2 regions of the Rossellomorea sp. YZS02 genome follow, and region 2 is predicted to be linked to the other one. Evidence: riboswitches for the same ligand, from Rfam matches in the RefSeq annotation. Region 2 holds a riboswitch; the other holds the start of a gene.
What was found. Region 2 has a riboswitch for thiamine pyrophosphate ahead of thiT (energy-coupled thiamine transporter ThiT). Riboswitches for the same ligand answer to the same signal wherever they lie in the genome.
Positions count from the first base shown of each region.

Region 1: it holds a riboswitch for thiamine pyrophosphate, as region 2 does, so the genes downstream of both, thiC (phosphomethylpyrimidine synthase ThiC) here and thiT (energy-coupled thiamine transporter ThiT) in region 2, are expected to answer to the same signal.

Region 1 covers NZ_JAXBLY010000019.1:76,717-81,234, reverse strand. Annotated here, with positions in the region: gene SLH55_RS17720 (ABC transporter substrate-binding protein) at 1-783, opposite strand, end outside; gene SLH55_RS17715 (alpha/beta hydrolase family protein) at 1,014-1,796, shown strand; gene SLH55_RS17710 (DUF2584 domain-containing protein) at 1,841-2,083, shown strand; gene SLH55_RS17705 (hypothetical protein) at 2,116-2,448, opposite strand; gene SLH55_RS17700 (copper homeostasis protein CutC) at 2,587-3,279, shown strand; TPP riboswitch at 3,351-3,466, shown strand; gene thiC (phosphomethylpyrimidine synthase ThiC) at 3,617-4,518, shown strand, end outside.
Region 2 covers NZ_JAXBLY010000017.1:52,146-56,663, reverse strand. Annotated here, with positions in the region: gene SLH55_RS16520 (threonine/serine exporter family protein) at 1-376, opposite strand, end outside; gene SLH55_RS16515 (threonine/serine exporter family protein) at 416-1,177, opposite strand; gene SLH55_RS16510 (DedA family protein) at 1,355-1,957, opposite strand; gene thiT (energy-coupled thiamine transporter ThiT) at 2,102-2,698, opposite strand; TPP riboswitch at 2,771-2,869, opposite strand; gene SLH55_RS16500 (hypothetical protein) at 2,937-3,236, opposite strand; gene SLH55_RS16495 (DL-endopeptidase inhibitor IseA family protein) at 3,423-4,518, opposite strand, start outside.

The DNA.
Region 1 (4,518 bases), on a different contig from region 2:
CGTATCTTCAAAATAAGGTTCGATCACTTTGGCGATGTCGGCTGCTGAATTTTCTTCCACCCATTGCTGCGCTTTGTATAAGGCTTTTGTAAACTTTTCTACGGCCTCTTTGTTTTCTTTCATATAGCTGTCCTTGGACATGAAGGTCGTGTATGGCACGTGTCCGGATTCCGTTCCAAAGGAAGCGACGATATGTCCTTTGCCTTCTTGTTCAAAGATGGAAGCTGTCGGTTCGAATAATTGGACATAATCTCCTGTATCGGATGCGAAGGCGTTGGCTATATTGGCAAAATCGATGTTCTGGATGAGATTTAAATCGTTTTGAGGATCGATGTCGTGATTCTTTAACACGAACTCACCGACCATTTGCGGCATTCCGCCTTTACGCTGACCTAGGAAGGTAGAACCCTTCAGCTGATCCCATTCAAAGTTCTCTACCTTTTCCCTTGAGACAAGAAACGTTCCGTCTGTTTGGGTCAATTGTGCAAAGTTGATGACGGGATCATCGGACCCTTGTGCATGGACATAGATGGACGTTTCAGAGCCGACCAAAGCGACATCCGCACCGCCGGATAATAATGTGGTCATGGTTTTATCCCCGCCCCACGTGGTGGTCAGTTCAATGTCGAGCCCCTCGTCTTTGAAAAACCCTTTTTCAATTGCGACATATTCAGGTGCGTAGAAGATCGAGCGGGTCACTTCTGCCACCCGGACCTTTTGAACTGCTTCTTCTTTTTCTCCGCATGCGGTCAAGCCGATCGTCAACGTGAGAATGAGGAGTATACCTAAACCGGTTTGAAGCCATTTTCTCAATTTAATCTTCCTCCTTTACTTATTAAGGGTGATCGATAGTTGGGATGAGTGCAGTTGTCGCCTAGTTTTATCTATAAGGCAATAGGGTAGGATGATCATAAAGCTTTTTGGGACTTTGCCTATTTCAATTAGCTAAAGTATTCTATGTAAAGTACGAAAAATGTGTGATTACCCAGTGCACGTTTTGAAAGGAAGAGAATATGAAAGACGGAAGTGTTATACAAAAAGTATTGTTTCCATCACCTAATCCACATGTGGTGTTGTTTGAAGTCACTTATATATCCTCTGGGCTCAGGGTGAAGGGGCTGCTCGCGGAACCTGTCCTGAAGGGGAAGTATGATGCTTTCTTATATTTAAGAGGGGGGATCAAAGGGGTCGGAATGGTGAGACCCGCACGGATCGCCCAGTTCGCCTCACACGGATTTATCGTCTTTGCTCCCTATTACAGAGGAAATCTAGGGGGAGAGGGGAATGAAGACTTTGCCGGGGATGACCGGGAAGATGCTCTTTCCGGAGTGGAATTGCTTAAGAACCATCCACGAACAACCCGGAATCGGATCCATGTATTCGGCTTTTCCAGGGGTGGTGTCATGGCCCTCATGACGGGTATCGAGTACACGGAGGTGACGTCCGTGGTCACGTGGGGGGGCGTGTCTGATATGTTCCTTACATATGAGGAGCGAAAGGATCTCCGCAGGATGATGAAGAGAGTGATCGGGGGGAGCCCCAATAAAGTTCCTGAAAGGTATGAATGGCGAACCCCCCTTTATTCACTCCAGAAGTTAGAGGCACCGGTTTTGATCATTCATGGTGAAAAAGACCAGAACGTTTCCGTGGAGCATGCATATAGATTAGAAAAAAGATTGAAGGAACTCGGGAAACCGGTCACGTCCCATTATTACAAAGAGTTCACCCACTATTTTCCGCCCCGAAAGAACCAACAGATCGTTTCCCTGCTCTGTTCCTGGATGAAGGACCAATAGTCAGTGGTGTATGATGAGATTAAAAAGGATTGAGGTCATACAAAATGGGCATGGGCTTAGAACTTAACACGATGATCGTGACAAAAGGGAAAGAAGAAAGAAAAGAAGGGAATCTCTTTCACCTTCAAAAATCTGGATATCGTCTATTTCCGATGCATATCCCCATTGATGTGAGAAAGTCGAAACACAGTGATCCGATTGGTTTCGGAACAATTGAGAAGATGGAGTGGAAGGATGGGGTCACGACGATCTTCTACCGGTTGATCTCCCTGAACAGGACAAATTAAATAAAACGAGTGGCTGCAGGCAGCCACTCGTTTTATTTGATTTCCTCATACAACAGATAACGGTTATCCTTCGTTTGAGCGATAAGATAATTCTTATGATCTTTCACACTATAAATGGGTGTCCCTTTTGCCAATGTATTTGCCGTAAAGTCATTCACTGGATGATACTTGGTTTCGATCTTTTCTTTGATGGAACCGATCTTTTCATTTAGGGTCAGCTTCTTCTCTACGGATACCTTCACATATTCCTTGTCGTTCACCACCATCATATCCCCATATCCGCATAACTCATAGGATGCAGGCTTTTTCTCCCCGCATGCACTCAATACAAATACGCATAATAGCAAGACAATCAGACGCTTCATATTTCTCCTCCTTCACCATAATGCACATATTCAAAAGATATTCAGGCTTGTACGTGAACATGTTTCTTTTTTTTTTTGAAGGGGTTGATTTTCCTTATGTGGTACAGTAAAGGAAATAATGAATGATTGGAGGACACCATGAGTAAACTTGAAATCATTGTCTTAAATGAAGAAGATGCAAGGGCAGCAGAAGCTTCCGGAGCAGATCGTCTTGAATTAGTATCCGCCATACATACGGGAGGATTGACACCAGGGTACCATGTCATAGAAAAGGTATTGGAAGCAGTCTCTATTCCTGTTCAGATCATGATCCGTCTGCATTCCTCATCCTTTCGGTATTCCATGGACGAGGTTAAAGTCATGGCAGACCAGGTTCGGACCATTAAGGAAATCGGTGGTGAGGGGATCGTATTTGGTGCTCTAACACATGAGGGAAAACTGGATGTGAATGCGTTAAAGGAAATTGTTCAAGCCGCGGATGGGCAATCGATCACATTTCACAGGGCAATCGACGAGGCTTTGGATCCGGTAGTCCTTTGTAAAGAAATACATCGATCGGAACTGGCAGTAGAGAGGATTCTTACATCAGGAGGTAGATCCGTGGTGAGAGAAGGGCTCGAAAACATTAAAAGCATGATAAAAGTAGAGAAGGCTGGCGGACCTCTTATCATGCCCGGTTCAGGGTTAACGCTTGATAACATCGACGAAATACACAGTGTGCTACATGCGAAGGAATACCATGTAGGGTCAGGTGTACGCCACCAGGGAAGATACGATAGGGCAATAGACCAGGAAAAAGTAGCAGCATTCAAAAAAGTGATCATGTCCTGAATTGATTCTTTCAACCTATATGAAACGGAATTCCGGTATGGTAAAAATAGTATGTAACAACTGAATATTCTTATTTCTACTGGGGGAGTCCGATACAAGCTTGGACTGAGAGAAGAACGCAGGAGTTCTTTGACCCTTTGAACCTGATCTGGATGATACCAGCGGAGGGAAGTAGTGGAGAAGTGCCAAATGTTTTTATTTAAGGCGCTTACTACTTTTTGACATGTCGGGTTCTGATCATTCAGGACCCTTTTTTGTGTCTTCATTTTCACTTAAGGATAAGTGAACTGCCTGACGAGGTAACCTTCCGGACCCAATCACAAGGAGGAGAAGGTAGATGGCAATCGAGTTAAAATCTCAATTTACAAACAGTAAAAAAGTGTACGTCAGAGGATCACGGCCGGACATAAACGTTCCGATGAGAGAAATTGAACAGAGTAAGACGAAGGCAGCCTTTGGGGAAGAAGAGAATGCTCCTGTTTGTGTTTACGATACGAGTGGGCCGTATACAGATCCACAATATCGTGTGGATATCAATAAAGGATTGCCTTCGGTGCGGAAGAAATGGATTATGGAACGAGGAGACGTGGAAGTCTACGAAGGACGTGAAGTCGTTCCGGAAGATAACGGTTATAGAAGTAAAGACCCCGGTGCCGGGCTGAAATGGTTCCCTCATGCAAACCGAAATCCTTTACGGGCAAAAAAGGGTGGTAACATCACTCAAATGCACTACGCAAAGAAAGGAATCATTACACCAGAAATGGAGTTCATCTCAATCCGGGAAAATGTGGATCCGGCTTTTGTAAGAGATGAGGTGGCAAGCGGAAGGGCAATCATACCTTCTAATATCAATCATCCTGAATGTGAGCCCATGATCATCGGCCGACACTTCCATGTGAAGATCAATGCGAATATCGGCAATTCTGCTGTATCATCCTCGATTGAAGAAGAAGTGGAGAAAATGACATGGGCAACCAGGTGGGGCGCAGATACCATCATGGACTTATCGACAGGGAAAGACATTCATACTACACGTGAGTGGGTGATTCGGAACTCTCCCGTCCCTGTAGGTACTGTACCGATCTATCAAGCTCTGGAAAAGGTAAACGGGATAGCAGAAGATCTTACGTGGGAGGTGTACCGGGATACGCTGATCGAGCAGGCAGAGCAGGGTGTTGATTACTTTACCATCCATTCCGGGGTATTGTTGAGATATATTCATTTAACCGTTGATCGTAC
Region 2 (4,518 bases):
TGGCGATGGATCCGGAGATCATGAAGGCTTTGGCTGCCAGATTGATGGCGGCATTGTAGTCGTTTTGTACGAAGTTTCTCATGGCATCGTACGCAAGTCCCCCGGGTACGAGGGGGATGATCCCGGCGACAGAGAAGATGATGACCGGGGTTTTATACATTTTCGCAAACACCTGACTGACCACCGCCACGACAAAGGAGGCAAGTAATGTGGCAAGTACCGTGTCGGTTTCATTTAAACTCATGAGTATGTAGATGATCCAACCCAGCATACCAACAATTCCGCATTTGAAGAGGGACTGCTTTGGAGCGTTGAAGATAATCCCGAATGCGGCGGCGGAAATGAAGCTGGTCACTAATTGTTCGATGATGAGCATCCCTTTTCACCCCTATCTTTATAGATTGACAATATATTCTTACGTTAAAGTAAACACAACGGCAATACCCGTCCCGATGGCAAATGCCGTTAAAAAGGCTTCCGCGCCCTTTGACAGGCCCGATACCAAATGTCCTGCCATTAAATCCCGGACGGCATTGGTGATCAGGAGGCCTGGAACCAGGGGCATGACGGATCCAATGATGATTTTATCCAACTCCTGCCCCATCCCGAGATGGACAAACCCGAATGACACCATGCCGATGATGAAGGAGGCAAGGAACTCGGCGAAGAACTTGATCGGAACGAGACGATGTAAATAGATCACACTTGTGAATCCGATCCCGCCAGTGATCAGGGCCGGCAGGAAGTCATTCCATCCCCCTTGGAACATGATGAGGAAGCATCCACTTGCGATTGCTGCCGCCACCACCTGAATCAGGAAGGAATAGGATAAATCGGATTGATCCAACTTCTCAAGGGCATTGTACGCTTCTTCAAGGGTCAAATGACCTTGACTGATTTGCCTCGAGATACTGTTTACGAGAGTCACTTTCTCAAGATCCGTTGACCTCTCATTAATCCGGATCAGCTTTGTCTTCGTCGGTTCTGAGGTCTCAATCGAGAAAATGATCCCCGTAGGCGTCACATAGCTGTGGGATTCGGATATCCCAAACGAAGCAGCGATCCGCATCATCGTATCCTCGACGCGGTACGTCTCCGCCCCGCTTTGCAGCATGATCTTCCCTGCCAGCAGGCTGACCTCCATAATGTCGTATCTTCTTATCATTTTTGCTTCCATATGATCTCTCCACACGCGCTTTTTTGAATAGGTCTAGTGTATAGGAAAGCAGTGGTGTAAGCAATGAGTAAGAGGAAGATTTTACGTGGATATAAATATACAAAAAAACAGGGGGAGGTTGATTTTATCGAAATATGTTCTGAAACTTTTCTTTTATGAGCCGGAATTCCTTTCGGGTCAATCCAGACTTCTCGAATAATCCTTTTTCTTGCGATTTCTTTTTAACATCATATACGCACCCGTTACCACCACAAAACCAATAAGGACCAACACTTGATAGTCTTCAATCACTTCAAGTATCACATCTTTCTCCCCATCATATAACTTTCCTATACTCAAAAACAGGAAAGTGGAAGGAGCAATACCGAGCATCGTCAGGAGGGAATAGGCCTTCACATCCATTTTCGCCATGCCTGCAAGGAAGGGGATGACATTCCCTAAATGAAGTGGACTTGCGATCGCTACGCTCCAAATTCCGTATCGATTGAACTTTTCCTGGCCCAATCTGAGCTTCTCCAGCTTCTTTGGCTTGAGCTTCCCCTCTATCTTCTCCCCCAGTTTAAAACTGATATAGTATGGTATATAACTTCCCATGGTGTATAAAAAGCTTCCAGCTATTGAAATGACTCCGATTTCCACCCAGGTTAAATCGAGGATGAATCCCATCGTCACGATGAAAAATGTTCCAAAAAAAGGAAAAGCACTTCCTTCAATAAATAGAGAAAACAATACACCCCATATCCCCCATTCTTCTGCAATACGTATGATCCATTCCGACATCCCACTCACTCCTGCATATTATCGTATCTTCAATATAATAAAGATCTTGAAATTCCAACAGAAACCGCGGAAGTAATTCCCTCTAAGACTTGGGGTGTATTGACAAAAAAAGACCGGTCATGTATCAGACCAGTCCCAGTAATGTTATGATGCCTTTCGGCTGATTTCCTGCTGGTGCGTCCGTACTTTGATCAGTCTTGGCGCCATGTTGACCATGATCATCAATACAATGGAACATAAAACAGCCGAACCCAGCATGGTGATGCCGTTTACTATGAGAGAGAAGAGCAGCGGCGACATATCATCAGGGGCGTATTCGGCAAAAAACACAAACCCTGCGATGAAATGCCAGAAATAGCGGGCGAGGCTTCCCGCAAATGTCGCAATCACTACCCACAGAATGGCTTTGGATCGTCTGCTTTTTCCTAATGCTGCCTGTATCTTCCCCGCAAAAACACCGGCAAAACCAATGAAGGCAAAGGCGATGAAGTACTCTATTACCATTTGAACCGGTGTCGCAATCCAGGCATCTCCAAGGGCAATCTGCAATATTCCCCATAGAAATCCTCCCATTAGTCCTGCTCTCCATCCACGTCGATAAGATAATAGAAAGATCGGAACCATGGCAATTGAAATAGAGATACTCGGTGACAGCTTAATAGAAGGCATCATATCAAGGATGACGGCGAAGGCTGCCATCAATGACGCTTCAAGTAATACAATGAGTCGAGTGTGTTTCATATAAAAAATCCCCCTTAGGTAATGAAACGAAACCATAAGGAGGCTGAGTGCATGCATTGAAATAAGCATAAATAGGCTTATTTTCCACATCCCTACGCTAGTCCTAACTAACAGGTTCAGAGGGTCAGAACAGATTGTTCACTCTCAGCTTTCGCTCCCCTTGTGGTAACGTTTATAAAGTTGTTAAGATTTATTATACATGAAGATTGATAGAATTAAAGTATGAAAGGTTCTTTTCTTAAGGTGTCTCTCTGAGAGGATCATGAAGGATAATGACGGGCATTGACTTAGGGGTGACCATGAATCCATATACTTTTCCATCCTTGTCCTTATACGCTACAGAATAATCTCCAAATTGAGGGGAGAATTCAACGTTTTGATATTCAAGATCAAGGTCCTGATACTTAAGGCTCACATACAGTTTGGTAGCGATCCTTGCTGTCAGGTGCTGCACAGTGGAAATCCGGTTGGCTACTATTATGAGGATGATTGCGATACCGAGTAACATGACTTTCTTTGTCCTGGACAATCTGATCATTCATCTAGCCCCCTTTTATTTCTTCATGACTACTATACTCGTATACTCTCTATTATATACCTATTTACTGAACCATGACAAAAGAGCTACTCTAATGGACGTGTGTCATAATACCCATTTTTAGCAGCTCTATTTTTGTTATTTACTTTGTTCTTTTTCATTCAAGAAGGAGTCCTCTTAAAATATCTACTGAATTGGCATGAATCCTACGTTCCAATAGCCGTCTTCATCCTTTACCATCTGAAAGCCCATATCTCCCTCACCACCATTATCATACTTAATATATCCATCCATATCGCTTGTTTGAATAAATTCACCGTTATCGATTCCTTTGAAGACACGTAATATACTTTCCTTCGTCACCCTGTCCGCTCGGGGAAACTTCTCGTCCTCTTCTTTTGTCCATCGAATATAATCCGGTCTGTCTGTGTACATTTCATAGACAAGGTCATGTCGTTCGTCCAGTGATGCCTGGACATACAACTTTGCTATGCTGATGGGGGATAACCCGTGTAAATGTTCTTCCTTTGGATCTTGGGAAAACACTTGATAGACCGACTCTTCTTCTGATGTCAGACTGAGGTTCCACTCACTGGTCTCTTTCTTGACTTCTCTAAAAGAGAAGGGCATCACCACACTGAACTTCCATCCATTATCATAAATCAACCTGAACCTTTGGACATTCACTTCCCGGGAACCTTCCGAAACCGGTATTTCGTAAGTTACATCACTCATCGATTCTGATGTTCTCACCTTAATGGCAGTAGTATTGCTCCATTGATAACTGGTTTCATAAGATACATCGGGCTGTGCCAGCTTTCCTTTATAGACTATAAAGGGGAGATCCTCCGCCAGCTGTTTAGCCGCATCCGGCGTAAAGCTCTCTATCAGGAAATGGATCACTTTATCTCTTGAGTCAAATTCTTCACTCATAAATCGGTAGCGCTCCCCTTTATATTCAAAGGTTTCAGCAGTCCCTTTATCGTTAAGGATCAAATCATATCGATTATACGCTGCTGCCATCAGTTTATCGGCCGTCGGTTCATTCAACTCAGTGGGTTCATTTGAAGCTGGAGTCACCATGGCGTCTTGCTCCTGCGAAGCGTTTTGACCGTCCCTTCCAACGCCAATCAGTTCAATTGTCAAGAATATCCCCGCCAATATAAAGGCAGCAGCCATTAAATTCGGAACCAACTTCCCCCACTTCTTCGCACTCTTTTCTTGACTATTCATTTCATCAAATAGTTTCGATTTCAACTCTCTCTTAAACTCTTTGCGCGGA